Linked DNA regions of Chitinophaga caseinilytica. The protein of the gene in region 1 interacts with the protein of each later gene in a pairwise test. Links are inferred from orthologs where the notes say so. Each region holds a gene or a part of one and is shown in the gene's direction. Other genes may lie near its edges.

What was found.
Region 2: the proteins of ruvC (region 1) and ruvA interact in binary tests that used the Escherichia coli proteins (3 or more experiments, as listed by UniProt). The link is inferred for Chitinophaga caseinilytica from one-to-one orthologs.

Annotation. Positions count from the first base shown.
Region 1 is NZ_CP150096.1:508,839-524,712, forward strand. The notes cover bases 7,338-10,147. They hold ruvC (crossover junction endodeoxyribonuclease RuvC), read left to right. Parts: upstream 7,338-8,365; coding sequence 8,366-8,929; downstream 8,930-10,147. Other genes in these bases: WJU22_RS02110 (lysylphosphatidylglycerol synthase transmembrane domain-containing protein), read right to left, coding at 7,345-8,352; WJU22_RS02120 (response regulator transcription factor), read left to right, coding at 9,164-9,796; WJU22_RS02125 (HIT family protein), read right to left, coding at 9,793-10,147. Outside these bases: WJU22_RS02070 (S41 family peptidase), read left to right, coding at 1-1,185; WJU22_RS02075 (hypothetical protein), read right to left, coding at 1,866-2,111; WJU22_RS02080 (hypothetical protein), read right to left, coding at 2,127-2,432; WJU22_RS02085 (endonuclease/exonuclease/phosphatase family protein), read left to right, coding at 2,691-3,542; WJU22_RS02090 (M20/M25/M40 family metallo-hydrolase), read right to left, coding at 3,613-4,584; Holliday junction branch migration DNA helicase RuvB, read left to right, coding at 4,675-5,703; WJU22_RS02100 (response regulator transcription factor), read right to left, coding at 5,778-6,479; WJU22_RS02105 (DUF3108 domain-containing protein), read right to left, coding at 6,540-7,334; more of WJU22_RS02125, read right to left, coding at 10,148-10,194; transcription elongation factor GreA, read right to left, coding at 10,290-10,763; WJU22_RS02135 (NAD(P)-dependent oxidoreductase), read right to left, coding at 10,917-11,843; 16S rRNA (adenine(1518)-N(6)/adenine(1519)-N(6))-dimethyltransferase RsmA, read right to left, coding at 11,840-12,592; 4-hydroxythreonine-4-phosphate dehydrogenase PdxA, read left to right, coding at 12,695-13,774; WJU22_RS02150 (class I SAM-dependent methyltransferase), read right to left, coding at 13,775-14,620; WJU22_RS02155 (transcriptional regulator), read right to left, coding at 14,706-15,002; WJU22_RS02160 (hypothetical protein), read right to left, coding at 15,073-15,708; WJU22_RS02165 (TonB-dependent receptor), read right to left, coding at 15,737-15,874.
Region 2 is NZ_CP150096.1:68,680-84,504, reverse strand. The notes cover bases 7,156-9,916. They hold ruvA (Holliday junction branch migration protein RuvA), read left to right. Parts: upstream 7,156-8,122; coding sequence 8,123-8,710; downstream 8,711-9,916. Other genes in these bases: sprA (cell surface protein SprA), read left to right, coding at 8,895-9,916; WJU22_RS00305 (beta-ketoacyl-ACP synthase III), read right to left, coding at 7,156-8,029. Also shown: WJU22_RS00350 (1,4-dihydroxy-6-naphthoate synthase), read right to left, coding at 1-666; mqnB (futalosine hydrolase), read right to left, coding at 679-1,338; WJU22_RS00340 (6-pyruvoyl trahydropterin synthase family protein), read left to right, coding at 1,375-1,812; GTP cyclohydrolase I FolE, read left to right, coding at 1,834-2,439; fabD (ACP S-malonyltransferase), read left to right, coding at 2,553-3,452; WJU22_RS00325 (GNAT family N-acetyltransferase), read right to left, coding at 3,528-3,932; WJU22_RS00320 (aminotransferase class I/II-fold pyridoxal phosphate-dependent enzyme), read right to left, coding at 3,993-5,213; WJU22_RS00315 (DinB family protein), read left to right, coding at 5,285-5,779; WJU22_RS00310 (NUDIX hydrolase), read left to right, coding at 5,812-6,507; more of WJU22_RS00305, read right to left, coding at 7,025-7,155; more of sprA, read left to right, coding at 9,917-15,825. UniProt on the Escherichia coli protein: The RuvA-RuvB-RuvC complex processes Holliday junction (HJ) DNA during genetic recombination and DNA repair.

The DNA of each region.
Region 1 (15,874 bases):
AATGCAGACGCCAACAAGATCGATCCCATCAGCATCGGGCAAACCTTCTACCGCAACCTGCAGGAAGAATTCCAGCAGATCTACTACGAAATGTGGGCGAACGTAGAAGAGAACTTCTACAATGCCGATTTCCACGGCACCAACTGGCCCAAACTGCGCGACGAATACAGCCGCTATCTTCCATACGTGAACAACCGCGCCGACCTCCGCGTGCTGCTGAACGACCTGCTCGGCGAACTGAACTCTTCGCACCTGGGCTTCAACACCTATGGCGACGACGAGCGCATCGCCCTCAGTTATCAGACCATGGAAACCGGCGTTCTCTTCGATCCCCAGCAACCCTACACCGTGCAGCGCATCGTGGCCAACAGCAGTGCCGACAGAACGGGCATCGACATTCAGCCCGGTGATGTGCTCACCCAGGTAAACGGCAAAGCCGTGGATCCCAAACAATGCCGCGACCAATACTTCACCCGGCCCTCCATGGAGCGCGAAATCACGCTCACGTTCGAGCGCAGCGGCAAGCCCTTCGAAGTGCGGCTCCACCCGCAAAGCTCCGGCGCGCTCGACCAGCAGCTGTACGACGAATGGATTTACGGCAACGAACAGAAAGTTGACAAGCTCAGCAATAACCGCATCGCATACACGTATATGAAGAACATGGGCGGCGGGGAGCTCGACAAATTCCTCATCGACATGACCGCGAAATTATCCGGCAAAGACGCGCTCATCCTCGACCTCCGTTACAATACCGGGGGCAACGTGCATGACGAAGTCCTCAAGTTCCTTTCCCAACGCCCGTATCTCCAATGGCAATACCGTGAAGGCAAGCCCTCGCCGCAGCCGAACTTCGCGCCGGCAGGCAAACCCATCGTATTGCTGATCAACGAACAATCGCTCAGTGATGCTGAAATGACCGCTGCGGGCTTCAAGGCACTGGGGCTCGGAAAAATCATCGGCACCGAATCTTACCGCTGGATCATTTTCACCTCCGGCAAAGGGCTCGTAGACGGTTCCTTCTACCGCCTCCCTTCCTGGGGCTGCTACACCCTCGACGGTAAGAACCTCGAGAAAGAAGGCGTGGCTCCCGACATCTATGTCAAAACCACCTTTACCGACAGGCTGGCGGACAAAGACCCGCAACTGGAACGCGCCGTACAGGAACTGCTGAAAAGCGTTCGCTGATTTCAGCGATAACATACCAGGGGACCGGCAGGAATGCCGGTCCTTTTTTATGCTGCTTATGTCCACCGCTGCCGCCGGTTACCCGGCGAACAATGGTACTAACCCCATCGTTGCGCGGCATTGTTACCGCCTTTCAACACCCCATTTCATTGCACAGTCAACCGCAATGCGCGGGTATGTGCATTTCATTTACATAGCACTCCACCAATTCCTTCTTATCGAAATTTCACATCCATTCATTACATCACGCATCCAGCCACGTAAGTCCGTAACGGCCTAACTTCGGGCCGTTCGTTTCCCACAACAACTACATGGTGTTACACGGTTCTCTTCAATGCGTGGGAAAATGCATTCCAATTACATGTCCCTACACCAGTCCCTCTTCGAACTGCCATATCAGGCACCAGGTACGATAGTCCAGCAGCTCATCCTTCGCAATACCGTTCCCCACAACTATTCCGTGTTTCACCTCTCCGCGGTATATAGATTAGCGCATCCCATCAAATCTCCAGGCACAAATTCCACGTTATAAAAAAGCCTCTTTCCCGTTCCGCAACCTCACGTCTCCCCAGTCAGATAAGCCCTCAAGGCATCCATCGAGGCACTCGTTTCCCACTACAACAGCACGAACCCATGCACAAATTCCACGGTACAGAAAGCCTCTTTCCCGTTCCGCAACCTCACGTCTCCCCGGCCAGATAAGCCATCAAGGCATCCATCGGGATTCCCGTTTCCCGCAACACCTGGCGGATGACAAATGGCGGCACCGGGCACACCGTGCGCGACAACACCACCGGCCGCCGCTTCCGAACACCCTCCCACTGCTCATGCCCGCCTCCCAACAAGCGGAAATGATAACCGTTCAGGCAAAGGAAATCCCGGAACGTATCCAAAGACACGTCCTCATTACATTCCAGCGTTTGCATATCCCTATTGATTGATTACGAACCCCGCGCCAGCGAGCCCTCTTCCAGCAATAACCCGAACGGCCGCATTATCGCCCCCCTTCGCATATATCCCAACACTTCCCGCAATTGACCATACCCCATCAACGGCGCATACCATTCTCCCTCCTCCACTTTCCATCCCCCTTCCTCCATATCCTTCGTCATATCCTTCGTCATATCCTCCATCAAATCTTCTATCACTCCCTCCATCCCCCGCACCGCCCGCAAATACACACGCACCACCACCTCCAACGAACCATAGGCAGCCTGCCGCGACCATCCATAACCCGTCAGCCCCAAAGCCGGTACATGCGCATGCCAACACCCTCCCGCATCCTGAAACAACACCCCGGCAGCCCGTACCCGGCGATCCCCCCGCCCCTCATGTACTATGCGAATCGTTTTCATGATGATGTTGCAGGATGATCACGGACGGCAATACATCCTGATGCAAAACTAGCGGGAAGAGGAACCCGGGCAATGAAAAAAAGGCGAGAATATCTCAGAGTTAACGTAGAATATCTCCGAAAAACGAAGATTGTAATGTATTTTGACCACATGAAAAGGATTCTATTGCTCCTCATCGCCGCTTTCACCGGCTTCCAGGCCGGCGCACAAGACCGCAGCATCCAGGTCATGACGTTCAACATCCGCATGAACACGCCCAAAGACAGCATCAACGCCTGGCCCAACCGGAAAGACCGCCTCGCGTCGCAAGTCCTCTTCCACCGCCCGCAACTCCTCGGCGTCCAGGAAGCCCTCTGGGAACAAATGCAAGACCTGCAAAAATCTCTCCCGCATTACAAATACCTCGGCGTCGGCCGCACCGACGGCGATAAAAAAGGCGAATTCTCCGCCATCTTCTACGACACCACCCGCCTCAAACTCCTCGAATCCCACACCTTCTGGCTCTCCGAAACACCCGAAACCATCGGCGCCAAAGGATGGGACGCCGCCATCGAACGCATCGTTTCCTACGGAAAATTCCGCGACAAGATCACCGGCAAAATATTCTTCCACTTCAACACCCACTTCGATCATATGGGCAAAATCGCCCGCCGCGAAAGCGCCAAACTACTGCTGGACAAAGTAGCCGCCATCTCCGGCAAACTGCCCGCCGTTGTCACCGGCGACTTCAACGCCACGCCCGGCGACGAGCCCATCCGCGTCATCATGGACGCCGCCAATCCGAAACACCTCAAAGACGCCAAAGCCCTCAGCCAAACGCCGCACTACGGCCCCACAGGCACTTTCAACGGCTTCCGCTCACAGGAAATCGGCGACGAGCCCATCGATTACATCTTCCTCAAAGGCCCATGGAAAGTGCTCCAGCACGCCACCATTTCGCAAACCTGGAAAGGCCTCTTCGCTTCCGACCACTTTTCGGTTATCGCGAAACTCCAGCTTTAATCAAGATTCTCCCAAATACAACAAGGGCGGGCCTTTCGGTCCGCCCTTGCCATTTTATCAACTCTGCAATTTAATCTTCCTTCGCCACGCGGGTAGGCGTATCCTTTCCGCTCACGATGGTACCCGAGCTCACGGCGATTGCGTCAATGATATCCGCGATGTTCTGCAGGTCGAGGGATTCGACTTCGTCGTCTACACTATGATAGAGTTTGTCTTTGTCGATCTGCGTCGTGGAAATCGTATGCGCCGGCACGCCGAGCTTCGCCAGCATGGCATTGTCTGAACGATAGAAAAGCTGTTGTTCGGGATAAGGATCGGGATGGAATTTGAAAGCCGATCCTTCGAGGTTGCGCTGGAGGATCTGACCGAAGTCCGAACGCTCGAAACCCGTGATGAACGCGCTGTTGCGGCCGAACTTGGATTCCTTGCCGATCATTTCGATGTTGAACATGGCCACCACGCTGTCTGGATGCACTTCTCGGGAGAAATAGCGCGAGCCGAAGCCCCCGATCTCCTCTGCCGTGAAGCACGCGAAAATCACCGTGCGCTCGGGCGGATGCTGTTTGAAATGACGGGCCAACAGGATCACCGCCGTAATGCCGGAAGCATCATCGTCCGCACCATTGGCGATCGTGTCCTGCGTTTCGGATTTCAGGATGCCGATATGGTCGTAGTGACCGGAAAAGATCACGAACTCGTTGGGTTTGCTCGCGCCGCGGATGAGGCCCACCACGTTGTGGAGCGCCTTGGCACCGGGCACCAGTTCCAGCGAATCCGCCGGATAGATCGATCTGCCTTTCATGGCGAATGGCTGCCGGTAACTCGTTGCGCCGGGCAACTTCTCCAGCCCCGCTTTTTCGAATTCCGCTTCAATGAAAACGGACGCTTTCTCGATCCCGGGCGTAAAAGTCCCGCGCCCCATCATATCGTCGGCGGCAAGTGTGGAAATGATCCGGCGCACCTCGTTCACGTCGGTCTGCTGCGCAACGGCGCCCAGGCTTATGGTGAGCAGCGCGGCGGCGGCTATTAATTTTCTGGTCATAGGTCGATGCAAGATTTGCCTAAAAATAAACGATATTCATATCCTCGCCAATTTCTCATTACTTTTGACGCTGAAAGGCAACAAACTTACATGTCCAATCCGAACCTAAGACCAGATGACAACAGGATGAGCGCCGCCGAGAAGGAATTCGAGAACAGCATCCGGCCGCGGGAGATCATGGATTTTTCCGGGCAAGACCAGATCATCGAAAACCTCAAGGTGTTCATCAAAGCGGCGAAGATGCGCGACGAAGCGCTCGACCACATTCTTTTCCACGGCCCTCCCGGGCTGGGGAAAACAACGCTGTCGCGCATCGTGGCCAATGAGCTCGGTGTGAACATCCGCGAAACATCCGGCCCCGTCATCGAAAAACCCGGCGATCTTGCCGGCCTCCTCACCAACCTCGAGGAGCGCGATGTGTTGTTCGTAGACGAAATTCACCGCCTCAGCACCGTTGTGGAAGAATATCTCTACTCCGCGATGGAGGATTACCGGATAGACATTATGATCGATTCGGGCCCCAACGCGCGGACGGTCCAGATCAACCTGCACCCTTTCACACTGGTAGGCGCCACCACGCGTTCCGGCCTCCTCACCGCCCCGCTGCTCAGCCGTTTCGGCATCAAAAGCCGCCTGGAATATTATAATTCGGAAACGCTGCAACGCATCCTCTGGCGCGCCGCCGGCCTCCTCGGCACCAAGATCACTTCCGACGCCGCGTCCGAAATCGCCCGCCGCAGCCGCGGCACCCCGCGTATCGCCAACGGGCTCCTGCGCCGGGTGCGGGATTTCGCACAGGTAATGGGCAACGGCGTCATCGACCTCGGCATCGCACAGTTCAGCCTCAAAGCCCTGAGCGTAGACGAATACGGCCTCGATGAAATGGACAACCGCATCCTTTCCACCATCATCGATAACTTCAAGGGCGGCCCCGTCGGCATCACCACCATCGCAACGGCGGTGGGCGAAGAAGCCGGGACCCTCGAGGAAGTGTACGAACCATTCCTCATCCAGGAAGGATTCATCAAACGCACGCCCCGCGGCCGCGAAGTAACGGAAAAAGCCTACCATCACCTCGGTCGGAACCCCAATAGCCGGGGATCGCAACTTCTCTTCTAATCAATTCATTATCAAACGAATAAAAAAGGCCGATCGAACGTTCAACCGGCCTTTTCACATAATATATATTGGCGTCAGTCTTTCACCACGAGGCGGAAACCGTTGCCATGGATGTTCACGATCTCGATATTGGAATCGTCTTTCAGGTACTTCCGCAATTTGGCGATATACACGTCCATGCTGCGGCCATTGAAATACGTATCGCTGCCCCAGATTTTCTTCAGCGCCACTTCGCGGGGAAGGAGGTCGTTCTTGTGCTCGCAAAGCATGTGCAGCAGCTCGTTTTCCTTGGGCGACAGCGTATGCGAATCACTGCCTTTGACGAGGGTGCGCAGGCGGGAATTGAAGTGGTATTGCCCGATGCGGAACTCGAACTGTTCTTCTTCCTTGCTGTTCAATTCCTGGTTGCGTTTCAGGATGGCTTTGATTTTGAGGAGGAGCAGCTCAGAGTCGAAGGGTTTGGAAATATAATCGTCGGCACCCAGTTTATAACCCTGGATGATATCTTCCTTCATGGTTTTGGCGGAGAGGAAAAACAGGGGAATGTCGGGGTCTACGTCCCGGATCTCTTCCGCCAGTTTGAACCCGTCCATATTGGGCATCATGATGTCGAGCAGGCAAATGTCGAACTTGTCCCGGCGGAAGGCTGCCAGCGCGAGGATGCCGTCCCTGCAAAGCTCTACGTCGTAATCGTTGAGTTCCAGGTAGTTCTTTAATACCATTCCGAGGTTGGTATCATCTTCGGCGAGCAGGATCTTGGGTTTGCGTTCTTCCATATTTGAAATAGATTGAGTCAGAAACAAATATAACAGATAAAGACCATTCCGGTTCGGGCTTTAACGTTTCTTTACGAGTGAAGTCAGGGCCCAGCGGAGGTTGGTGAAGCTGATCATGTCTACTTTGATGCTGCCGACGGAAATGGGGGAATCCACGCGGAGGGGGATTTTATTGCCGTCGTCGCTCACCCATACGGTCATTTTTTCGCCGCCTTCGAAGATGGTGCCTTTGATGAGGAGGGGTTTGAACTTGATGGCGCGGAAAGTGCCGTAGCGGGTTTCCACCTGTTCTTTGCCCATGTACCGGATGTAAATGTCGAACACTTCATCGTCGAGGAACATGGAGAAGGGGATTTTATCGCCGGGTTTGTATTTGTTGAAATCGATGTTGCGGGCGTAATAGATGGAGGAGATGACGTCCTGGATGCAGGCGGGCACCTTGAAGTTGCCGAGCGTGCTGGTGGCGATATTGGTTTCGCGGTTGAAGACGACGTTGTTGTATTTCTTGTAGCCGCCTTCGTTGATGTTGCGGATGAAACGCATGGGCAGCATGGTGGCGGTGTCGATATAGCTTTCGTAGCGGTCGCGGACTTTGAAGAACCAGTCGTACGAGCGATACGTTTTCCCGTCGCCTACAACGTGGTAGGCGTCTCTCCCGTTATACTTTTCGAGGGTGGTGGTGAAGGTGGCTTCCCCGGCGCCTACGTAAACGCTGCCGAGGTTATAGAACACTTTGAGGGTGAGGGTTTCGCTGGCCTTGAACGCCGTGTTGACGGTACCACAGAAGTTTTCCTGCGCCCTGGGGGAGGCGGGGTAAAACAACAGGCCGCATAGCAACAGTAAAACATACTTCATCGATCGTTCGCTATTTATCTCTGAAAATCTTCACGCCGAGGAGCAACACGGCACCGATGGCGGCAGGCAGCACCAGGTTGATAAGCCAGATCGCCACCGTGGCGGCCAGTATGCCGGCCGCATTGGCGCTCAGGAGGCCCAGGAAGTGGAGGCTGACACTGCCCCGCAAGCCGATTTCCGCTATGGCTACCGTAGGGATCGCTGCCATGACCAGGTAGATCACACTGATCATGAAAAACCCTTCCCACCACACAAATGCAACTCCCAACGCATATAATAAAATCAAATACTGTGCCGTAAACACGATATACCGGATGGCACTCAAATACAGCAGGGTCCTCAATTCCGAGGGAGAATACCGGACAATCACCATGATGAAAACCTTCACCTTCCGCAGCCACTTCACCCGGTCTACCAGCGAAACGACCCATCGTAACCGAAAATAAAGGAATAAAACGGTGACACAAACCCCTATGAGTAAAGCAAGCGTTAATTTTTCCCTAAAACCCGGTCCAACGGCCGGCAATCCTTCCACATCGAACCGGTATATATAAAATATGGAGCCCGCCAGTCCGAAAAGCAGGGTGGCGATGATCTGTGAAAAGCTGCCCACGATGGTGGCGGCGATGGATTTGAGCTTGCTCGCATTGCTGAGGTACAGCATCCGGCCGCCGTATTCCCCGATGCGGTTGGGCGTGCTTACCGACACGGACACCCCGGTCAGGATAGCCCCGAAGGCCCGCCGGAACGGCACTTCTTCGAGCGGGCGCACCAATATCTGCCACTTCCGCGCCTCGATCCCCCAGTTCACCAGCATCATCCCTATCACCATCAGCAAAAGTACCCAACCCCTGTCGGCCACGATCTCCTGAATGTGCACCCAGGCCGCCGGCAGATTGTCCTGGTGCCGGATTTGCCTGATGATCGCAAAGGTTAACCAGGTGAAGAGCGCCCCGCCGAGGACGTAATTGAGGATTATTTTGGTACTTTTGTTCAGACTTCGTCGAATTTTTGGCAAAAATAGGCTCCGCTTGGCAAACAATACAAAAATAATTCTCGGGATAGACCCCGGGACCATCATCATGGGCTACGGCCTGATCGCTGTAAAAGGCCAGCACGCGGAGATCATCAAGATGGACGTTCTCAAGCTCAATCCTAAAATCGATCACTACGAAAGGCTCCGGAAAATCCACGATCGCATGAACGAAATCATCCGGGAGCACAAACCAGTTTGCTGCGCCATCGAGGCGCCGTTCTTCGGCAAAAACGTGCAGTCTATGCTCAAACTCGGCCGTGCCCAGGGCGTGGCCATTGCCACGGCGATGCAGGCGGGGCTTACGGTTGCGGAATATTCCCCCAAGAAAGTGAAGCAATCGATCACCGGCAACGGCAATGCTAACAAGGAGCAGGTGTGGCAGATGCTGCAACGCATCCTCAAGTTCACCGAAGTGCCCGAATACCTGGATGCCACAGACGCGTTGGCGGTTGCCGTCTGCCATCATTTCCAGGATTCCAGCCCGCTCGTAACCACCGGTAAATCAAAAGGCTGGGAGAAATTCCTTCAGCAGAATCCCGAAAGGCTCTCCAGACCCTGATGCAAATTGAACATAATCCCGCCGGCCGATGTTTGTTAATTGAGAAATTGTACTTATTTTGAACTGAAATAAGGCTGAATAGCGCCCTGAACTAGTACCGCGGGGCGCCTACAAGTGTTACTAATGAAATTTTTTACCTTTTATCACCCCTAATTTTTTTCGTAGATGGATACGAAGGCTAGAATTTTACTAGTGGAGGATGATTATAACCTGGGTGCTATAACCAAAAAACGTTTGGAAGAATCCGGATACGAGGTGACCCATTGCTCTGATGGAGAAATAGCCTGGAAAACGTTTCAAAAAAGCCTGTACGATATATGTCTGCTCGATGTGGTGATGCCCAAGAAAAACGGCTTTGAACTGGCCCGGCAAATACGGCAGAAGAACGATCTGATCCCTATTCTCTTCCTCACTTCCAAGTCGCAGGACGAAGATAAGATCAGCGGTTTCAAACATGGCGCGGACGATTACGTGACCAAACCTTTTTCCATGCAGGAGCTGCTCCTGCGTATCGAAGTTTTCCTGAAACGGACACGGCCCCTCAATGCAGACAAACGCTCCACCTATACCGTCGGCAAAACGACGTTCGACTATGGCGAGCTGAAACTGATGGACAGTTCCGGCAAGCTAAAGGCGAGCCTTACCCAGAAGGAGGCCGATCTTTTGAAGTTTTTCTGCGAGAATGCCAACAAGACCCTTAAAAGGGAAGAAATCCTGTACCACGTGTGGGGGAAAGACGATTATTTCCTCGGTAGAAGCATGGACGTGTTCATTACTAAAATCCGCAAACATTTTGTCGACGACAAAGACGTGAAGCTGGAAACGCTGCACGGCATCGGGTTCAAGTTCTACGTTCCGACCCTTTAAGCGTTACGCTCCAGTTCCGCTACGATTTTTTCCTGGATCGCCTTCAGTTCTTCAGGCTGCAGTTTCAGCTTGGGGCGGGTGAAATTGAGATCGTCGGCCGAGTTGATCGGTACGAGGTGAAGGTGCGCGTGCGGCACTTCGAGGCCCATAACGCTGATGCCTACCCGGTTGCAGGGCACCACGGCTTCGATGGCTTTCGCGATGGGGCGGGCGAAGAGCAGGTACTCCGCCAGGTACGCATCGTCTACATCAAAGAATTTGTCTACTTCCGTTTTGGGGATGACCAGGGTGTGGCCTTCCATCATGGGGAAGATGTCGAGGAACGCGTAAAACTTGTCGTTTTCCGCGATTTTATAGCTCGGAATGTCTCCTTTGATGATTTTTGAGAAGATGGTCATGGGATGGGTCACTTTTTGCTCGGTATAAAGCTACAATATTTGGCATAAAAAAAGGCCCCCGCGCGCGGGGGCCTTTTCTATTATCGCCGCCGCTCTTACACGGTGATGTGGTCGATTTTGAAACGGAGCTTGCCGTTGGGGGCCGTAACATCGGCTTCCTCGCCTACTTTCTTGCCCAGCAGGCCTTTGCCGATGGGGGAAGTAACGGAGATCTTGCCGAGTTTCAGATCGGCTTCCTTCTCGGAAACCAGCTGGTAAGTGATGGTTTTCTTATTCGCGAGATTGGTAATGGTCACTTTACAGAGGATAGACACTTTGGAAGTATCGATATCACCTGCATCCACCACGCGCGCCGTTGCGATGGCGTTTTCCAGCGTGGCGATCTTGGCTTCGTGAAGACCCTGTGCTTCTTTGGCTGCGTCGTATTCCGCGTTTTCTTTCAAATCCCCTTTCTCACGCGCCTCCGATATCGCACGCGCAATCTCCGCCCGTCCTTTGGTCTTGAGTTGCGTCAGCTCATCTCTCATCTGGTCAAGGGTCTCTTTGGTAACGTAATTTACGCCAGACATACCTGAATGTTTTAGTTGTATAGAAAAAAATTAACGCCCTCACTTGCGCAAAGACGTCAATCCGGTATCAGTATTGCAAATATAACTTTTTTTCGTTCGGAACCCTCCCCCTATCAAATATTAAAATGCTTAATATGGAGGGTTTCCCATATGCTACAAGCCCAGTTTTTCCAGCACCACTTTCGCCATTTTGATGCTCGCTTCATGGCTGTAGCCGGCGATGTGCGGGGTCAGCACCGCCCGCGGGTGCGCCAGCAGGAACCTGAACTCCGCCTGCTCCGTTTCGCTGAACGTGTCCAGCTTTTCGTTCTCCAGCACGTCGAGCGCCGCGCCGGCGAGGGCACCGCTTTCCAGGGCTTTCACCACATCGGCTGTTTTCACGACTTTCCCGCGGGAAGTATTGAGCAGGTATACGGGTTTGTGGAAAGATTGGAAGAAGGACATGTTCCCCAGATGCCGGGTTTCTTCCGTGAGCGGCAGATGCAAACTCACGATGTCTGCCTCCCGGAAAATGGCTTCCAGCGAAGCTTCCTGCACGAATTCGTCGCCGAAACCGCTTTTGTATTTATCGAAAGCGAGGATTTTCATGTCGAACCCGCGGAGCCGTTTCGCGAAGGCGCCGCCGGTATGGCCGTAACCAATGATGCCGACGGTTTTGCCGCCCAGTTCCCAGGCCCGGTTGCCGTCGCGCTCCCAAATGCTGTTGCGCAGTTCGAGATTGCTTTTCAAAAGATTATGCATGAGCATGACCAGCATGCCCACGGCCTGCTCGCCCACGGTATCGCGGTTGCCTTCGGGGCTGCTCGCCAGCCGGATGCCTTTCTCCGCGGCATATGCCGTATCGATCAGCTCCATCCCCGACCCCAAACGCCCGATCCATTCCAGCTGCGTGGCCCGGTCGAGCATCGCTTTGTCTACCTTGATCCTTGTGGTCACGATCAGCCCGGAAGCCGTATGGATGGAGGCCGCCAGCTCGTCGTAGGTGATGGAAGGCCGGTAGTCGACCGCAAAGCCCTTCTCCTGTAATTCATTGATCAGATATTCGTGTACTTTGGCCGTGATGATTACTTGCTTGCTCATATCATGTGTTCGGTGAGGGCTACGAAATCAGCTACTGTAAGCTCTTCCGCGCGTTTCGTAAATATGGGTTCCTGTAAATATTCTTTTTTGAACAGTCCTTTCAGGGGGTTGCGCAACTGCTTGCGGCGCTGGCCGAAGGCGGTTTTCACCAGGAGGGTGAATTTCTTCCAGTTCTTCACTTCGTACGGCGTTTCGAGCCGCGTGCAGCGGATGACGCCGGATTTCACTTTCGGCGGCGGGTTGAAGCAGTTTTCGTGCACATCGAACAGGTATTCGATTTTGTACTCCGCCTGCAGCAATACGCTGAGGATGCCGTATTCCTTGTTCCCGTGCCCCGCCGCGATGCGCTGCGCCACTTCTTTCTGGAACATGCCTACCACGAGGGGCACCTGCTCCTTCCAGTCCAGCACGCGGAACATGATCTGGGTGGAGATGTTGTAGGGGAAATTGCCGATGATGGCGAACGGCCCGGTGAAGGGGGCGGCCATTTCCAGGAAGCTTTCGTTGATGAGCTTGCCCTGGATGGCGGGGAATGTTTTTTCGAGGAACTGGACCTTTTCCGTATCGAGTTCCACGGCTTTGAAGCTGATTTCCGGTACTTCCAGCAGGTATTTGGTGATGGCGCCGGCACCCGGGCCCACTTCCAGCAGCTGCATCCCCGGTGTAACGGGCAATGCCTCCACGATCTTGCGGCACATGTTCTCGTCTTTGAGGAAATGTTGGCCTAATGACTTTTTCAGCGTATACATGGAACAGAATAAGCTGCAAATTTAAGGAATCCCCGGCAGTTTGCCCCCGGGGGCCTATCTGTCAACTTTAACACGTATATTTGTTGGATATTTCGTTTACTCATGAGCTCAGCAAACGCACATACGCCCCGCCCGGTAATCGGGATCTCCGCGGGAGACCTGAACAGCATCGGCCTGGAGATCATCATCAAGACTTTTGCCGACAGCCGGATGCTTGAATTGTGCACCCCCGTGGTTTTCGCTTCCAACAAAGCGATCAATTTCTATCGAAAACTGCTCAACGAGAACAATTTCAATTACCAGAGCATCAAGGATTTCAGCAAGCTGAACCCCAAGCAGGTGAGCGTTTTCAACTGCTGGGAGGAAGAAGTCCAGATCACGCCCGGCGTTCTGAACGAAACCGGGGGTAAATACGCGGCCCGCTCCCTCGCGGTAGCCGTGGAAAGCCTCAAGGCCAAACAGATCGAAGGCCTCGTGACCGCTCCCATCCATAAAAAGAACATCCAGTCCAAGGATTTCGACTTCACCGGCCATACCCCCTACCTCCGCAACGCCTTTAACAGCAAGGATGTCCTCATGTTCATGACGGCAGACAATATGCGCGTGGGCCTGCTCACCGAGCACGTTCCCGTTTCGGAAGTCGCCAAATACGTGACCAAGGAAAATATCCTCGCCAAGATCGCCATGATGAAAGACAGCCTCGTGCGCGATTTCGGGATCGACAATCCGCGCATCGCCGTGCTGGGCCTCAATCCGCATGCGGGAGACGAGGGCCTGATCGGCAACGAGGAAATCCAGCACATCGCCCCGGCCATCCGCGAAGCCAAGCAGCGCGGTACTTTGACCTTCGGCCCCTACAGCGCAGACGCATTCTTCGCCCGCGAAATGTACACGAAGTTCGACGGCGTGCTGGCCATGTATCACGACCAGGGCCTCATCCCCTTCAAATCCCTCGCCAGCGGCGAAGGCATCAATTACACCGCAGGCCTCCCCATCGTACGTACCTCGCCCGATCACGGCACCGCCTTCGATATCGCAGGTAAAAACGTGGCAGACGAAGCATCATTCCGGCAAGCCGTTTATTCCTGCCTCGACATCATCGCCCAGCGCAAGGAATACGCGGAAAACACCCGCAATCCCCTGAAGAAAACGGAGATCGCTTCGGAAAGAGGCGCCGTATAATCAGAGGTAAAACGCGATCATCTCCAAAAATCCTTCCCCGTCTTCGTAGAACAGCTCATTGCGGCCGTTCAGCTTGAATTCTATGTCCTGCAGCGAGTCTACGCCCGCCACATCGCCGTGCAGCAGCTCCACCAGCCGGAAAATCTCCCGGCGCTCGTAGGGGTACATCTTTCCCCCGATAAAATTTTCCATCCGCGCCATCAAATCGCGCAACACCGGCCTTTCGGCCGCCGGCACTTTATGTTCGGGCAACAGGTAGTCCATCAGCACCACGTTCGTCTTGTTCGGCGTCCGGAAAGCCTGCATGGTGTTGAGGAACAGTTCGTCGGGAATATAGTGGATAATACCCTCGAAGATGACGAGGGCGGGTTGTTCGGTAGAATACCCCGCATCCCGGAGTTTATCCAGCAGATGCAGGGTATCCGTTATATCCGCCTGAATGAAATGCAGGGCAGGTTCGCCCGGCAGCAGCCGGGCATACAGCGAGGATTTCACGGGCATATGCACCGCGTCCACTTCATAAATCCGGCTGATGGCCTGGCGGTGGTGCTCCAGCAACCAAAGCGATATCGGGTCGAGGCCGGCGCCGAGAATACAAACCTGGACGGGCTTGCCGTCTTGCAGATACGTTTCCAGCAAATGGCGGATAAATCGCTTGCGGTACAATACCACCGTGGAGAAATGCGGCCAGGCGCCCTGGATCCCGGAAGAGAGCTCCCGTACGTCGCCGAAATCGAGCAGGTCGTAATATTGACCGGCGATACCGGAGTCGTACAAAGACCGGGTTTGCAGCAATACGAGCGCAGAAGTGGGCGCCACTTTCAGTTTGTGATCCAGCAGTTCCATCGCGTGCCTTTTAAGGTTTCTAAACCGCCCCGGGCGGACGTTAAAGATACCACGCAACGCTGCATCGGCCCGTCAGTCGTAAATTTCAGGACTTCCCGCCGGTATGGAAATAAGATTTGATGGAGCGAATGTAATTCTCGAAAGCCGCCGATCCTTTTTCGGTGACGCGGCAAATGGTTTGGGGGTAATTATCCTTGAACTGCTTCGTGACTTCGATGTATTCCGCTTCCTTCAGCTTGTTGATCTGCACGCTGAGATTCCCCGCCGTGGCGTTGGTCAACTCCTTCAGTACGGTAAATTCCGCTTCTTTCTCCCGCATCAGCACCGACATCACTGCCAGCCGCAACTGCGAGTGCAAAACCGGGTCCAGTTCTTTAAACACGTTTCACGATTGTTTGGATTACAAAAATTTACGGGCGGAATATGCGCTTCCGCCCGTAAAATATAAAAAATCAAGGCATTTTCAGTAACTCCTTCGTATACACTTCGCCCCAGCGCGGCGCGATGTCGCTTTCCGGTTTGAAGGCCGTGAATTTCTGCAATGCAACGTTCAGCAATTCTTTCCCTTTCGATTTGCTGCCGCCGAAAGCTTCGGGCGTGAACATGAGGTTTTGGCCCTGCAGCAAATACACGCGCGGGTTTTCGGGGTTCTGCGTCTTCGCTTTTTCCAGCAGTTCGGCAGATTCCGTGCCGAATCTGGCGCCCCGCGTCATGGGGTCTACCGCGATGCGGGAAACGGCGATGAGCGACAGCAGGCACGACAATTCGGAATCCTCACCTTTCAACGCCACGGCCTTTTCGGCCAGCAGTGCGGCTTTGTCGGAAATGGGGTCCACCTTGGTTTTGTCCTGCGTCATGAAAGCTTCGTTCACCAGGCAATAAGCGGCATAATAATACGGCAGCCATTGGGTTTGCTCCGCGTTCGCGATGCGCTCGAAGGTGTTGCTGAGGGCGTTGAGCGACGCGGGATTGAAGGTGCTGGCACTGTCCAGCAGACTTACCTGTTGCTTCATGGCGGCCTGGTAACGGTCTTGCGCATTGGCCGTAGCAACGGCGAAGAACAGTAAATAGGCGAGAATGGATTTCATATTTGAATATTGAGGGTTGATGATGAAATTATTGACGGTCGATCATTTCCTGCCGGCGGTCGATGCCGAAGCTCATGAACATGCCCAGGTAAAAGAACCTCGGCGCCATGGGCCCTACCATGCTCCTGCGCATCTTGTCCGACGAATAGCGCCAGCCGTATTGCTG
Region 2 (15,825 bases), 440 kb from region 1 along the record:
CGCGTGTTCCTTGACATAAGGGGCGAGGGTGGGGTAGTTGGCGAAGGAAAACTGCAGGCTTTTCGCGATGAGGGCGTCTACCTGCCGGGCCGTGGCTTCGGGAATGTCTTTCCGGATGAAAATGCCGCCCAGGGGGATCGGGTGCCCCGTTTTTTCTTCCCAGAAAGCGCCGAGGTCGGTGATTTTCACGAGGCCTTTTTGTTGGTAGGTGAAGCGGTTTTCGTGGATGATGACGCCGGCGTCTGCCCTGCCGGAAATTACCGCCTGTTCGATGTCGGAAAAGACCATGATCTCCTTGTTTTTCGCGTGTGGGTAAGCGATGGAAAAGAGGAGGTTGGCCGTGGTATTTTCTCCGGGGATGGCGATTTTAAGTTGTGAGATCTGTTCGGGGGAAAGGGGCTCCCGGGCAATGAGGAGCGGGCCGCAACCCCGGCCCAGCGCGCTTCCGCTGTTGAGGAGGCGGTATTTGTCTGCCACGCGGAGACCGGCGGCGAAACTCAGTTTCGTGATGTCCAGTTTACCCTGGAGGGCCCATTTGTTGAGGGTTTCCACATCCTCCAGCCGGGTGTCGAATTGCAAACCCTCCGTATCTATCTTTCCATTCACCAATGCGTCGAAAATAAAAGTATCGTTCGGGCAGGGCGAAAATCCTAAGCTCAGTTGCATATATCGTTCTTTTTATCGTTCGTTATTCCATTCGTTGATCGTATCGCGGAGCAGTGTGTTGAGGCGGATCACCGCCGATTTGATGTCCCACTTCGATTTATCGCGCTGTTCCACGTAATTGGATACGGTGCGCAGCTGGAGAAAGGGGACGTTTTCCATGAGGCAGGCATAGTGCAGCGCCGCGCCTTCCATGCTTTCGAGCGTGGGGGCGTACTGTTGTTCCAGTTGCGCGATGGTGGCGGCTTCGCCGGATACTGTATTGACGGAAACCGCGGATGCCCGGGGCAACTGCGCCAGGGATGGCGGTACCCTGTCAAACGGATTCAATAAATAATTATTCGTAAACGGGTGCATATCATGCTTCCAGAGCCCTATGCTGAAGAGGTCCCGAAAAACGCCGTTGTCTTCCGCTCCCAGGTCGCCGAAATATTCCTTCTCCACCAGCAGCGCATCGCCCAGCTTCACGTTCCGGTCGAAAGTGCCCGCGATGCCGGCCTGGAGCACCAGTGCGGGCCGATCCCCCGCTGCCAGGCGCTTCCCCAGCGCAAAAGCCGCGCTGAACAGGCCGATGCCCGTGATGATCGTTTCTACGTCCGTTCTTCCGGATTCCTTCAGCCAGGCGATCGTGGGTTGGATTTCCGCCTCCGTAGCGGCGGCAACGAGCAGTTTCATCCCATAAAGGTACGTTTTCGACGAATTGCTTTAACTTTGCAGAAATTTATCAAGGAACAAATGATCTATTTGACGCGCGTCGAGCATTTTAATGCTGCGCACAAGTTGTACAATCCACAGTGGAGTAAGGAGCAAAACCACGAAGTTTTCGGCAAATGCGCCAACGACAACTGGCATGGGCACAACTATGAACTGCACGTAACGGTAAAAGGCGTACCTGATCCTGAAACCGGTTTTGTATTCAACGCCAAAACGTTAGGTGTCCTGATCAACGATGTGGTGGTGGAAAAGCTCGACCATAAAAACCTGAACCTCGACGTGGATTTCATGAAAGACAAATTCACTTCCGCGGAAAACGTGGCCATCGCCATTTGGGAACAACTCGAAAAACATCTGCCGGGGACCGTTCAGCTCCATTGCATCAAGCTGCACGAAACTTCCAAGATCTACGTGGAATACTACGGCGGTAAATAACCAGTAAAAACACAGCAGCACATGGCTTACCATAAAGAAGAGCAGTACGACGAATCAGTGACGAACGGGTTGAAGGAGTTTTACCGCAATAGCATCGCCCTGCTGGGCGAAGACCCCGAGCGCGAAGGGCTGGTAAAAACCCCGGAACGGATGGCCAAGGCCATGCAGTTCCTCACGCAGGGTTACCAGCAAGACGCGAAGGAAGTGCTGAACGGCGCCAAATTCACGGAAGCGTACAGTGAAATGGTGATCGTGAAAGACATCGAACTGTATTCCATGTGCGAGCACCATATGTTGCCCTTCTTCGGAAAGGCGCATGTGGCCTACATTCCCAATGGTTATATCACCGGGCTCAGCAAGATCGCCCGGGTGGTGGACATTTTCAGCCGCCGCCTCCAGGTGCAGGAGCGCCTCACCCACCAGATCCTGGACGCCATCCAGGATACGCTGCAGCCCCAGGGCGTAGCCGTGGTGATCGAAGCGCAACACCTCTGCATGATGATGCGCGGCGTGCAGAAACAGAACTCTGTAACCACCACGTCCGCCTTCAGCGGCCAGTTCGAAGACGGGACCACCCGCGCCGAATTCATGAAACTCATCAGTTCCGACCTCATGGGCCGGCGCTAATCAGCCGTTATCATATTGGTCCAAAACACATATGGTTTGACCCGGACACTTTCCGTGCTGGATTAAACCATAATTTTTTATATATATTTGCCATCTGATAATTAATCATATCAATGAAGCACGCATTCGTTTTTCCCGGTCAGGGAGCACAATTTACCGGTATGGGCAAGGCTTTTTACGAACAAAGTCCCAAAGCCCGCGATCTCTTCGAGCAAGCCAACGAACTGCTCGGATTCCGGATCTCCGATGTGATGTTTGAAGGCTCGGAAGCGGACCTCAAACAAACCAAAGTAACCCAGCCGGCGGTATTCCTCCATTCGGTGATCGGGTTCCTCTGCCTGGAAAACGCCCGTCCCGACATGACGGCCGGCCACTCCCTCGGCGAATTCTCCGCCCTCGTGGCCAACGGCGCCCTCGGCTTCGCCGACGCGCTCAAACTCGTGTCTATCCGCGCCAACGCCATGCAGAAAGCCTGCGAGATCACCCCGTCTACCATGGCGGTAGTGCTCGGGCTCGACGATGCCAAAGTAGAAGAAATCTGCGCCACCATCACGGACGACACCGTGGTGCCCGCCAACTATAACTGTCCCGGCCAGCTGGTGATCTCCGGCACCAAAACCGGTATCGCCAAAGCGATGGAACTGCTCAAGGCCGCCGGCGCCAAGCGCGTTATGGAGCTCGCGGTAGGAGGGGCCTTCCACTCGCCGCTCATGGCGCCCGCCCAGGCAGAATTACAGGCCGCCATCGAGTCTATCGCGTTCAACACGCCGAACTGCCCCGTTTACCAGAACGTGGTAGCCAAAGCCGTGACCAACCCCGTAGAAATCAAACAGAACCTCATCACCCAGCTCACCGGCGCCGTAAAATGGACACAGTGCGTACAGGCCATGGTGGCCGATGGCGCCACCCGCTTCACCGAAGTAGGGCCCGGTAAAGTGTTGCAGGGGCTCATCGCGAAAATCGATAAAAACGTAGCGACCGACGGCGTGAGCGATACGCTCGTGCTGGCGTAATCCTTCGCTGAACGATATAAAAAAAGCGTCCCGGTTCCTCAGAGCCGGGACGCTTCGTTTTTTATGCCGTCCAAATCACAGATCGATACTGACGTTCAGCCATTCCGGATCGAATTTGGCGTTGTATTTTTTGTAGAAATTAATAGCAGGCTCATTCCATTCCAGCACCTGCCACATCATGCCGCTGAACCCTTTTGCCCGCGCTTCTTCGAGCAGGCGGTCGAACAGCAGTTTGCCGAGCCCTTTGCCACGGTGGTTTTCAGACACCACGATGTCTTCCAGCCACATCCGGGTGCCTTTCCAGGTGGAATAGCGGATATAATACAGGGCCATCCCGGCGATAACGCCGTCTTCCTCCGCTACAAACGCCCACCATACCGGGTTCGGGCCAAAGCCGGATTCTGCGAAATGTTCCAAAGTCACCGTCACCTGCTCGGGTGCTTTTTCATATAATGCCAGTTCCCGCACCAGTTCCATCATGCGGGCGCAATCTTTTTCTTTCAGCGCTGCGGATCGTAATCATGCTGCAAATATAGTCGTTTAGGCGAGGGCCTGGTCGAGATCGGTGAGGATATCCGTCACGGATTCGATGCCGGTGCTCATGCGGATGAGCCCGTCGGTGATGTCGTATTTCTCGCGCAATTCTTTCGGTACGCTGTAATGGGTCATGGAAGCCGGGTGGCAGATGAGCGTGTCGGTGGTGCCGAGGCTCACGGCGCGGAGGCACATTTTCAGCTTGTCGATAAATCGTTTGCCCGCGTCCAGTCCGCCTTTCAGCTCAAAGCTCAACATGGCGCCGGCGTGTTTCATCTGTCGGGATGCGATCATGAAATCGGGGTGATCGGCGAGGCCGAGATAATTCACGGTGGCGATGGCGGGGTGCCCGTCGAGGAAGCCCGCCACTTCCATCGCGTTGTGGCAATGCCGTTCCATGCGCACTTCCAGCGTTTTGATGCCCTGCGTGAGCATGAATGCGTCGAACGGGTTGGAGTTGGCGCCGAGGAGGCGATGCACCTTTTCCACCGGGCCGTTCATGAGCTCCACATCGCGCCCGATCAGCACGCCGCCGATCGCGGTGCCATGACCGTTGAGGAATTTGGTGGTGGAATGGAAAACGTAATCGACGCCATAGGCGAAGGGCTGCTGGAGGTACGGCGTGGCGAAGGTATTATCTACCGCCGTGATGACGTTTTTCGCTTTCGCCAGGCCGGTCAAAGCTTCGAGGTCTACGCAGCGAAGTGTGGGATTGGCGGGCGTTTCGAGGTACATCATTTTGATGGCGGGGTCCTTTTTCAGGATGTCTTCCGCGGCGTTCAGGTCGCGGAGGTCCATGATGATGGCTTCGATGCCCAGCGGCGGGAGGATCTTGCGGAACAGCTCGTCGGTGCCGCCGTAGAGCGAATAGTGCGACAATATTTTATCGCCCGATTTGAGATGGGCGAGGAAGAGCGTGGAAAGGGCGCCCATGCCGGAGGCGTGCAGTTTCGCCTTGAGAACGAGCGGGTTGCCGTCTGGCCCCGTGAGCCCGAAAGCTTCGAGCGCGGCGATCTTGGCTTCCGCTTCCCGGAAATTGGGAGAATCCCAGCGGGAATAGATGAATCCGTCTTCCTGCCCGCTGAAACGGCGCATGCCTTGTTCGGCGGAGTCGTACACGTAGGTGGAGGAAGCGTAGATCGGCGTGAGATGGGCGTACCTGGGGTCCTGCTCGTGGCCGGCGTGGATGCAGACGGAACTGAAGCCCGTAAGTGGTGAAGGGTTCATATCGTTTGAATTATTTTTTGGTAATGATTATCTTGTTAAGGTAAACAACGGAACGTAAAAATAAGATATTAATGAAGGATCTCCTGGTACAACTGGCCGGGCATAACGCCTGGGCCAACGGCCGGCTGATGAAGGTGATGGCGGCATTGCCCGACGAGCAGCTGGACCGCGACATGGGCAGCAGTTTCCCGACATTGCGGAAAACGGTGTTGCATGTCTGGAATGCGGAAAGCGTCTGGTACCAGCGGTTGCTGCTGGCGAGCCCGGTAGTGCCTCCGGCTGCGGGTTTCAGCGGCGGGATGGAGGAGCTGGCCGGGTTGTTCGTAAGGCAGAGCGAGGCGCTGCATGCGTTCGTGTCGGGCGCATCCGACGCGAAGCTGGCCCATACGGTGGAATTCAACAGTCCGGCGAAAGGCGTTTGCAAGACGCCGGTGACGCGGATATTGATGCAGGCGTTCACGCACAGCGCGTTCCATCGCGGGCAGCTGGTGACGATGTTGCGCCAGCAGGGGGTACCGCGGATACCGTCCACCGATTTCATCGAATATACAGGATGGAAAAAATAATTCCCCTTATTTTACAGCCATAATCGGAGCTAATGAGCCTTGCATCGTTTTACGCCAATGCGCCGCGCCACCTGGTGGCGGTGGATTGTATCATTTTCGGGTTTGAAGACGGGAAACTGAAACTGTTGATCATCCAGCGGAAAGTGGACCCGCTCGCCGGGGCGTTTTCGCTGGTGGGGGGCTTCGTCCAGGAAAATGAAAGTACGGACCATGCGGCCATTCGCGTGTTGCGGCAAACGACCGGCATCCGCGACATCTTCATGGACCAGCTCCGCGCCTACGGCGATGCCGGCCGCGATGCCGGCGCCCGCGTGATCTCGCTCGCCTATTACGCCCTCATCCGCATCAGCGAGCACGATAAGCTCCTGGCGCAGCAGCATGGTGCGCATTGGCTCAGCCTTCATCAAATCCCCGAACTTATTTTCGACCATAACGAAATGCTCCGCGATGCCCTGGAGCGCCTGCGCGACCGGGCCAAATTCCACCCCCTCGGCTTCGAGCTGCTTCCGGAGAAATTTTCCCTGCCCCAATTGAGAAATTTGTACGAAGAAATTTATCAACGGCCGTTAGATAAACGTAACTTTAGGAAGAAAATCCTGGCGATGGACATTCTTGAAAAACTGGACGAGAAAGACAAAAGCACTTCCAAGAAAGGGGCGCATCTGTACCGGTTCGACAGGAAAAAGTACGATGCGTTGACCCAGCATGGATTCGTGTTCGAGATTTAGCTTTTGTTCCAGCCCTGGCATTTACCGATTTAGTTACATCCTTATTCCAAAACCCAAGCAAATGTGTTTGTTTATCCGCATCTTCCCTTGCGCCATGGCGCCTGTATTTGATGGACATGATGAAATGAAGCATGCTCCATAAGTTGTCGCAATCTACCCTTCAAAACCATTTTTTACACCTGACTATGAAAACAGCGCCTATGTATCGTCAATATTGTTGTGCCAGATTTGGCATTAGACATGAGGTATCGCGCGAGGACGGGATGAATTTGCGCGTGGTGAAGCGGCATCCCGACGAGCGGCCAGACGGCCGGCATGTTTACCGTTTTTACGTAACGCCCGGTTACAGTGTGGGGCAGGAGGTGAAGCGGTTGAACATCCGGTATTGTCCGTTTTGTGGTACTGATTTATATGCTTTTTACCGGTCTGACCGGTTCGTGAACGAGGAACCGGGAAATTTGTAACATAAAAAAAGGCATCCGGAGTGGATGCCTTTTTCGATATAATATGTTGGTTATTAAGCTTTTTTGCCATCGTACGCCCATTTCACGTAGCTGGCGCCCCAGGTGAACCCGCCGCCGAAAGCTGCGAGGATGAGGTTGTCGCCTTTTTTGAGTTGGGGTTCCCATTCCCAGAGGCAGAGGGGGATGGTGCCGGCGGTGGTGTTGCCGAAGCGGTGGATGTTGATCATGGTTTTCTCCTTGGGGAGGCCCATATGGTCTGCCGTTGCGGAGATGATGCGCAGGTTGGCCTGGTGGGGAACGAGCCATGCTACATCGGCTGCGGTGAGCTGGTTACGGTCCATTACGGTGCGGGCGGCGTCTGCCATGTTGGCCACGGCGTATTTGAAGACGGTTTTGCCTTCCTGGAATACGTAGTGCTGGCGGTTGGCCACGGTTTCGGCGGAGGCGGGGTAATTGGAGCCGCCGGCCTTCATGTTGAGGAATTCGCGGCCATGCCCGTCTGATTTGAGGACGGAGTCGACCAGTCCGAAACCTTCGGTGTTGGGCTCGAGGAGCACGCCACCGGCGCCGTCTCCGAAGATGATGCAGGTGGTGCGGTCGGTATAATCGATGATGGAGGACATTTTATCTGCCCCGATGACCATTACTTTTTTGTATTTACCGCTTTCGATGAATTTGGCGCCGGTGTCGAGCGCATAAAGGAAGCCCGAGCAGGCGGCGCTGATGTCGAAACCGAAAGCGTTTTTGGCGCCGATCTTATCCGTAACAACGTTGGCAGTGGCGGGGAACACCATGTCCGGCGTAACGGTGGCTACGATGAGCAGGTCGATGTCTTCCGGGGTGATGCCTCTTTTCTTGCAGATTTCGAGCGCAACAGGCACGCAGAGTTCCGAGGTGCCTTTTCCTTCCCCCTTCAGTATCCTCCGTTCCTTAATGCCGGTACGGGTCATGATCCATTCGTCTGTCGTTTCAACGAGTTTTTCCAACTCCTGGTTAGTCAGTACATAGTCGGGAACATACCCACCCACCGCCGTGATGGCGGCTGTTATTTTACTCATATTGTTAGGATAAGTTATAAAATGGGCGTAAAAATACGACTTAAACGAATAATCTTATTAATGAATTAAATTCGCCGGAAGATAAAATCCTATATGATAGCATACCTGAACGGCAAACTTGCCTTCAAATCTCCTGCCATGGTGCATTTGGACGTAAATGGAGTAGGTTACGAGGTCCAGATCAGCCTCCATACCTGGACCCAGATCACGGGAATGGAATCCTGTAAACTCCTCACTTACGTACATATCAAGGAGGATGCCCACACGATGTACGGATTTTTTTCCGACGTGGAAAGGACAGTTTTCCTCCAACTTATCAGTGTTTCCGGCGTGGGAGCCGGCACGGCGAGGATGATGTTGAGTTCGTTGACCCCGGAAGACGTGCAGCGGGCCATTGTGATGGAAAACGAGAAGATGCTGGAGGGCGTGAAAGGCATCGGGAACAAGACCGCTAAACGCATTATCCTGGAACTCAAAGACAAAATGAAAAAACACAGGGAGGAAACCGTATATTTATCTGCCCAAACCCACAATACGATTGAGGATGACGCGTTAAATGCTCTGGTAACGCTGGGAATTGCCAGAAACATGGCTGAGCAGGCAGTACGGAAAGTACTGAAAGCTGAGCCACAATTGCATGAATTGGAGGTACTTATAAAGAAATCCCTCAAAAATTTATAAATTTATAATCCTTGACCTCTATAAAACCTAAGATCGCTTGGCAAGAAAGAATTACCTTGGAGTACTTGCAGTAATCGGTGTTGTATCTTTAGTCATTGTTGAATCAGCCGCCAGAAACACGAACAGTTCGGGATATACTTTCAAAAAAAATATTGAGCACGCGGGGATTTGGAACTTAATAGATGTGACACGCCCTGATACGGTAGCGAAACCGGATACGCTGAAATATCCTATCCGGGACCGGAGGGGTACGGCCGTGACGGATCCCGTCCGCAACGCCATCGACCTGAAAGACCCCGCGAATATCCAGAAGAATGTAGAATACGACCCCGTTTCCAAGGAATACATCGTTACAGAAAAAGTAGGCGGCCGCAATTACCGGCAGCCCACCGTCATGACTTTTGGCGAATTCTACCGCATGCAGGCCGCTCAAAGCGAACAGGCCTACTGGCAAAAGCGCGCCGGCACCATCGGCAACCTTAACCAGCGCAGCGGAGCGCCCCAGCTGTATTACGGCGATAAACTCTTCGACCGCGTGTTCGGCGGCACCAAGGTAGACATCAAGCCGCAGGGGAGCCTGGGGCTTACTTTCGGTTACCAGGGCCAGAACGTGAAAAATCCCGTGCTCGTGGAAAGGGCCCGCAAAAACGGGGGCTTCGATTTCGATATCGATATCAATATGAACGTGACCGGCAAGATCGGGGAGAAGCTCAAACTCATCACCAACTATAACACCCAGAGCACCTTCGACTTCGAAAACCAGGTCAAACTCGAATATACCGGCTACCAGGACGAGATCATCAAAAAGATCGAAGCGGGCAACGTGAGCTTCCCGCTCAGCAGCTCCCTCATCCCCGGCGTGCAAAGCCTCTTCGGGGTAAAGACCCAACTCCAGTTCGGCCGCCTCACCGTCACCAGCGTACTCTCCAACCAGAAATCCCAGAAGCAGAACATGGTACTTCGTGGGGGCAACAGCGTGAGCGACTTCGTGCGCCGGGCAGACGAGTATGAAGATAACCGCCACTTTCTGCTGGCGCAATTCTTCCGCGACACCTTCAATTACGCCATGAGCAACCTGCCCGTTATACGGTCGCAGGTATATATCAACCGCATCGAGGTTTGGGTCACCAACAAATCCGGCGCCACCACCGAAACGCGCGACATCGTGGCACTGGCCGACCTGGCGGAGCAAAAGCCCTCCAACCCCGTCATCCAGCCGCTGACGTCGAACAAACTGCCCGACCGGAATACGAACGATCTCTACCGCAACCTCGTCAGCGACCCGGCCGCCCGGTTTACCGGGACGGTCGTTTCCCGATTGCTGGGCCTGCAACTGGAGCCCGTGCAGGATTTCGAGAAAACCTTCGCCCGGAAGCTCGATTCCACCGAATTCACCCTCAACCGCCAGATCGGCTTCATCTCGCTGCAGCAACAATTGCAGCCAGACGAAGTGCTGGCCGTAGCTTACCAATACACCTACAACGGCCGCGTGTACCAGGTCGGTGAATTTTCGCAGGACGTGCCCCCCGACCCGAAGAACTCGGCCAACCAACAAATACTTTTCCTCAAGATGCTGAAAGCCACCTCGGCCAGGCCCGCCCTGCCGATCTGGGACCTCATGATGAAAAATATCTACTCCACCGATGCCTACCAGGTAAACCGCGCCGACTTCAAGCTCGACGTATTGTACAAGGATCCCGGCACCGAAACCCGCGCCCCGAGCGAAAAACGCTATCTGCCCGACGCTTCGGGCCAATGGCAGGGAGCGCCCATCATCACCATCCTGAACCTCGACCGCCTCAATAACCAGAACGACCCCCAGCCCGACGGCGTGTTCGACTATGTGGAAGGGTACACGATCTTCCCCATGAACGGGAAAATCATGTTCCCCGTGCTGGAGCCCTTCGGCGAAGGGGTTAAAAAAGCCTTCAACGGAGACGCGACGCTCGAGAAACAATACATGTACACCATGCTGTACGACTCCATCAAGGTGATCGCGCAGCAGTTCCCCAACCTCAACCGCTATATCATGCGCGGGTCGTACAAATCGGCCAACGCTTCCGAGATATCCCTCAACGCCTACAACATTCCCCGTGGATCCGTGACCGTTACCGCCGGCGGGCAAATGCTCCGCGAAGACATCGATTACCTCATCGATTACAACATGGGGCGGATCAAGATCATCAACGGCGGGGTACTGAGCGCCGGCGTGCCCATCAACGTGCAGTTCGAGAACAACGCGCTGTTCGGGCAGCAGGTCCGCAACTATATGGGCACCAGGCTGGATTATTACGTGAACGACAAGCTGAACCTCGGTGGTACCGTGGTGCGGATGAGCGAGCGGCCCTATTACCAGAAAGTGAATTACGGCGACGATCCCATCAAGAACACCGTGGTGGGGCTCGACGGTAACTATATTTCCGAGTGGCGCGGCCTCACCCGCCTGCTCGACCGCCTGCCCAACTTCCAGACCTCGCGCCCGGCGGGGATCAACTTCACGGGCGAGGTGGCGCGGCTCTTCCCCGGCCATAGCAAGCTCGTGAATGCACCGGGCTCGAAGCAGGGGCAGGTGATGATCGACGATTTTGAAGGAACACGCAGCGGGTACGACCTGAAGTTCCCGTCTACCGCCTGGAGCCTCGCTTCCACGCCGCGGGACGCCACCAATGCCGCAGGCGCCATCCTTTTCCCCGAAGCCGAACTGAACGATACGCTGGCTTATGGCAAGAACAGGGCGCTGCTGGCCTGGTACATCATCGAGCCGACGTTGCAGATTCCCCGGTCCAGCAACCTGCCGCCGGGCGTGAACGAGGCTTCGCAGACCGATCCGCGCACGCGGCTTATTTATCAGAAAGACGTATTCCCGAACCGTTCCACCGACTTCGGCCAGAGCCAGTTGAGCACCCTCGACCTGGCGTACTACCCGGAAGAGAAAGGTCCTTATAATATGGAGGCATCGACCCTCGAGCTCCAGGCCAACGGCCGCCTCCGCAATCCGAAACAGCGTTGGGGCGGTATCATGCGCGCCATCGACAACTCCGATTTCGAAACCTCCAACATCGAGTTCATCGAATTCTGGATCCCCGATCCTTTCTTCGACAAACCCGCATCCGCCGGCGGCTCGCTGTACTTCAACCTCGGGAACGTGTCGGAAGACGTGCTGAAAGATTCCCGAAAATCTTTCGAAAACGGATTGCCGGACCCGAACCGCGACCGCAATAAACTCGATTCCACCCACTGGGGCCGCATCCCCAAATTCCAACAGCAGATCACGCAGGCGTTCGACAACGACCCCGCCATCCGCCGTTACCAGGACGTGGGCTTCGACGGTCTCGAAAACGGCGATGAGAAAAACTTCCACGCGCCCTACCTCCAGCAACTGGCCTCCAACTTCGGCACCGGCTCCGACGCTTTCAGGAACGTAGCGAACGACCCCTCGAACGACGACTATAAATGGTATCGCGATAAAGCGTATGACGATGCGAAAACCGACATCCTCGGCCGTTACAAAAAAATCAACGGTCCGGACGGCAACTCGCCCGTTTCCAACGACAACTCGCAGTTCTCCAACGCGGCCACCAACTATCCCGAGTCGGAAGACCTCAACCGCGACAATACCATGAACGAAACGGAGGAATATTTCCAGTACCGTGTAGACCTGCGCCCCGATATGCAAGTGGGCAGCAACTACGTGGTAGACCGGTTCGTGACCAAGGTGCAGTTGCCCAACGGACAGATGGCCGACCAGGTTTGGTACCAGTTCAAGGTGCCGGTGAACCAGTACGACCGGAAGGTGGGCAATATCCCCGACTTCAAATCCATCCGGTTCATGCGTATGTTCATGACAGGCTTCGAGGATTCGGTGGTGCTGCGCTTCGCGAAGCTCGACCTCGTGCGCAACCAGTGGCGCCGTTATTTATATGAACTGAAGCCCGGGGATCCCATCCCGGTAGATCAGCAGACCACCTTCAACGTGTCTGCCGTGAACATCGAGGAAAACGCCAAGCGCCGTCCTGTTCCGTATGTTTTGCCTCCGGGCATTTTGCGCCAGAATACGCTGAGCACCAACAATACCAACATCCTGTTGAACGAACAGGCCATTTCCGCGCAGATCTGTGATTTGAAAGACGGGGAAACGCGGGCGATGTATAAAAATATCCAGCTCGACCTCCGGCAGTACAACCGCCTGCAGATGTTCATCCACGCGGAAGCCGTGAGCGATCCCAACTCGTTGAAAGACGACCAGTTGCAGGCGATCGTTCGGGTGGGCAGCGACTTCACCGAAAACTATTACGAGTACCGCATTCCCATGAAGCTGACGCCCTGGGGCTCGGCGCGGGATACGGAAATCTGGCCGGAAGCCAATAACCTCGACCTCGATCTCGACCGCTTCGCGAAGTTGAAGATGGCACGTAATAATAATGGAGCGTCGCCGCTGATACCGTACGAAGAGCGCGACGGCAACGCCATCGTAGCGGTGGTGGGTAACCCCAGCCTGGGCGATGTGCGTAACGTGATGATCGGGGTGACCAACCCGAAAGACGACGGTTTGCCGAAATGTACCGAAGTATGGTTCAACGAAATGCGTTTGACAGGGTTGGACGAGAAAGGCGGTTATGCGGCGCTGGCGCGGATGGACATCGACCTGGCCGACCTGGGTACCGTGACGTTCAGCGGTAACATGCACACGGCGGGCTTCGGCGGGATCGACCAGCGCGTGAACGACCGTTTCCGCGACAACTTCCTCCAGTACGACATCGCTACCAACCTCGATTTCGGGAAACTGCTCCCGAAACGTGCGGGCATCACCATTCCCGTGTATGCCGGATATTCCAAAACGACCAGCAACCCGGAATACGATCCATACGACCTCGACATCAAGCTGAAAGATAAACTCGCCATGGCCCGGAACCGCGAGCACCGCGATTCCATCCGCCGCAACGCGCAGGATTTCACCTCCATCAAGAGCCTGAACCTCACCAACGTCCGCAAGCTGTCGGTAGGCCGAACCAAAAACCGCCTGTGGGATATCGAGAACTTCGACATCAGCTATTCCTTCAGCCAGATCACCCGCCACAACCCCGTGATCCAGAGCGATGTGCTCACCCGCCACCGCGGCGGCCTGGGCTATACTTTCAACGGTACCCAGAAGTTCCTGGAGCCGTTCAAGTTCATCAAGAACAAATCTCCCTGGCTGGCGCTCCTCCGCGACTTCAACGTCAATTACGTGCCCACGCTCATGAGCTTCCGGGCCGATATTACCCGCCAGTTCGGCGCCACCCGCATGCGCAACATCGGCGGCGGACAGTTCCAACTGCCGGAAACGTACGACAAGTTCTTCCGCTTCGACCGGTATTATTCCCTGAAATGGGATTTCTCCCGCAACCTTTCGCTCGACTTCAACGCCGTGAACAACGCGCGCATCGACGAGCCGGACGGGCGCATCAATACCAGCATCAAGAAAGATTCCGTGAGAGGCAACTTCTTCAAGGGCGGCCGTACCACCAACTATTTCCACAATGCCAACCTGACCTATACTTTGCCCACCGCCAAATTCCCGGCCCTGAGCTGGACGAGCGTGGCGCTGAGCTATGGAACGGAATACCGTTGGATCGGCGCATCGCGGCTGGCGATGTACCTGGGCAACGCCATCGAGAACTCCAACCAGAAAACCGTGGCAGCGGAATTCAAGTTCAACGATCTGTATAATAAGAGCAAATGGCTGCGGAAGATGAACATCTCCAGCGCCGGCGGCTCCGATTACGTTCCGCCTTTAATGAACAACGCGCCGCAGAAAGACGGGCAGGAAACCAAGAAGGCCGACGACGGGCAACCGTCCGGCGTGGCGAAGACGCTCATGCGGATCGTGATGGCGCTCAAGCGTGTGAACGTGAACTATAGCGAGAATTCCGGGACCCGCATGCCGGGGTACCTCGACAGCACCAAGCTGCTGGGGATGAACTGGCAGTCGATGTCGCCCGGGATCGGATTCGTGCTCGGAAAACAACCCGACAAGGCCTGGATGGACAATTTCGCGAAGAAAGGCCTCCTCAGCCCGGATACCCTGTTCAACATCCAGTTCCAGCAGCAGTTCACCCAGCGGCTCGACATCCAGGCGCAACTGGAGCCCGTCCGCGACCTGCGCATCGACCTGAACCTTACCCGTTCCTTCTCCAAAACGCACACCGAGTTGTTCAAGGATACCATCGGCAACGGGGTGTTCAATCACCTGAACCCCTACGACGCGGGCGGCTTCGAGATCACCTTCATCGCCATCAAGACGATGTGGGGCAAGATCAATACGGAAGACGGCGTGTCTACCACCTTCCGCGATTTCGAAAATTTCCGCTCGGCCATTTCAGAGCGCCTCGGCAAACTGAACCCTTACAACAACAGCGGTTCCGTTCCGAAATACGATCCGAAAGACCCGCAATACCGTTACGGTTACGGCCGGTATGCGCAAGACGTGCTGGTGCCGGCATTCCTCGCCGCCTACACCGGAACGAGCCCGGAAAACGCACCGCTGCTCAAGCATACCAATGCCAACGTACGGTCTAATCCGTTCAAAAACATCCTGCCGCGGCCGAACTGGCGGATCACTTATAACGGGCTGAGCCGCATCAAACCGTTTACCGACTTCCTGACCAATTTTACCCTCACGCACGCTTACACCGGCCTGCTGAGCATGAACTCCTATAATACGGCGCTCATGTATTACGACCCGCTGATCCTCGGTTACCCGGCCTTCCGCGACACCGTTTCGGGCAACTACGTGCCGTATTTCCTCGTGCCGAACCTTACCATTACCGAGCAGTTCGTACCGCTCCTGGAGGCCGACCTCACGTTCACCAACTCGCTGAACATCCGCGTAGGCTTCCGGAAAAGCCGGACCCTCAGCCTCAGCCTCATCGACTACCAGCTGAGCGAAATGCGCTCGAGCGAGATCACCATCGGCGGCGGATACCGCGTGAGAGGATTGCCCCTGCCCATCCGTATCGGGAAAGACGGCGGGAAACGGCTGGAAAACGACCTCAACTTCCGGATGGACCTGAGCTTCCGCGACGATAAAACGGTCAACAACCGGCTGGATGCCGACATCGTGATCCCGACCAGCG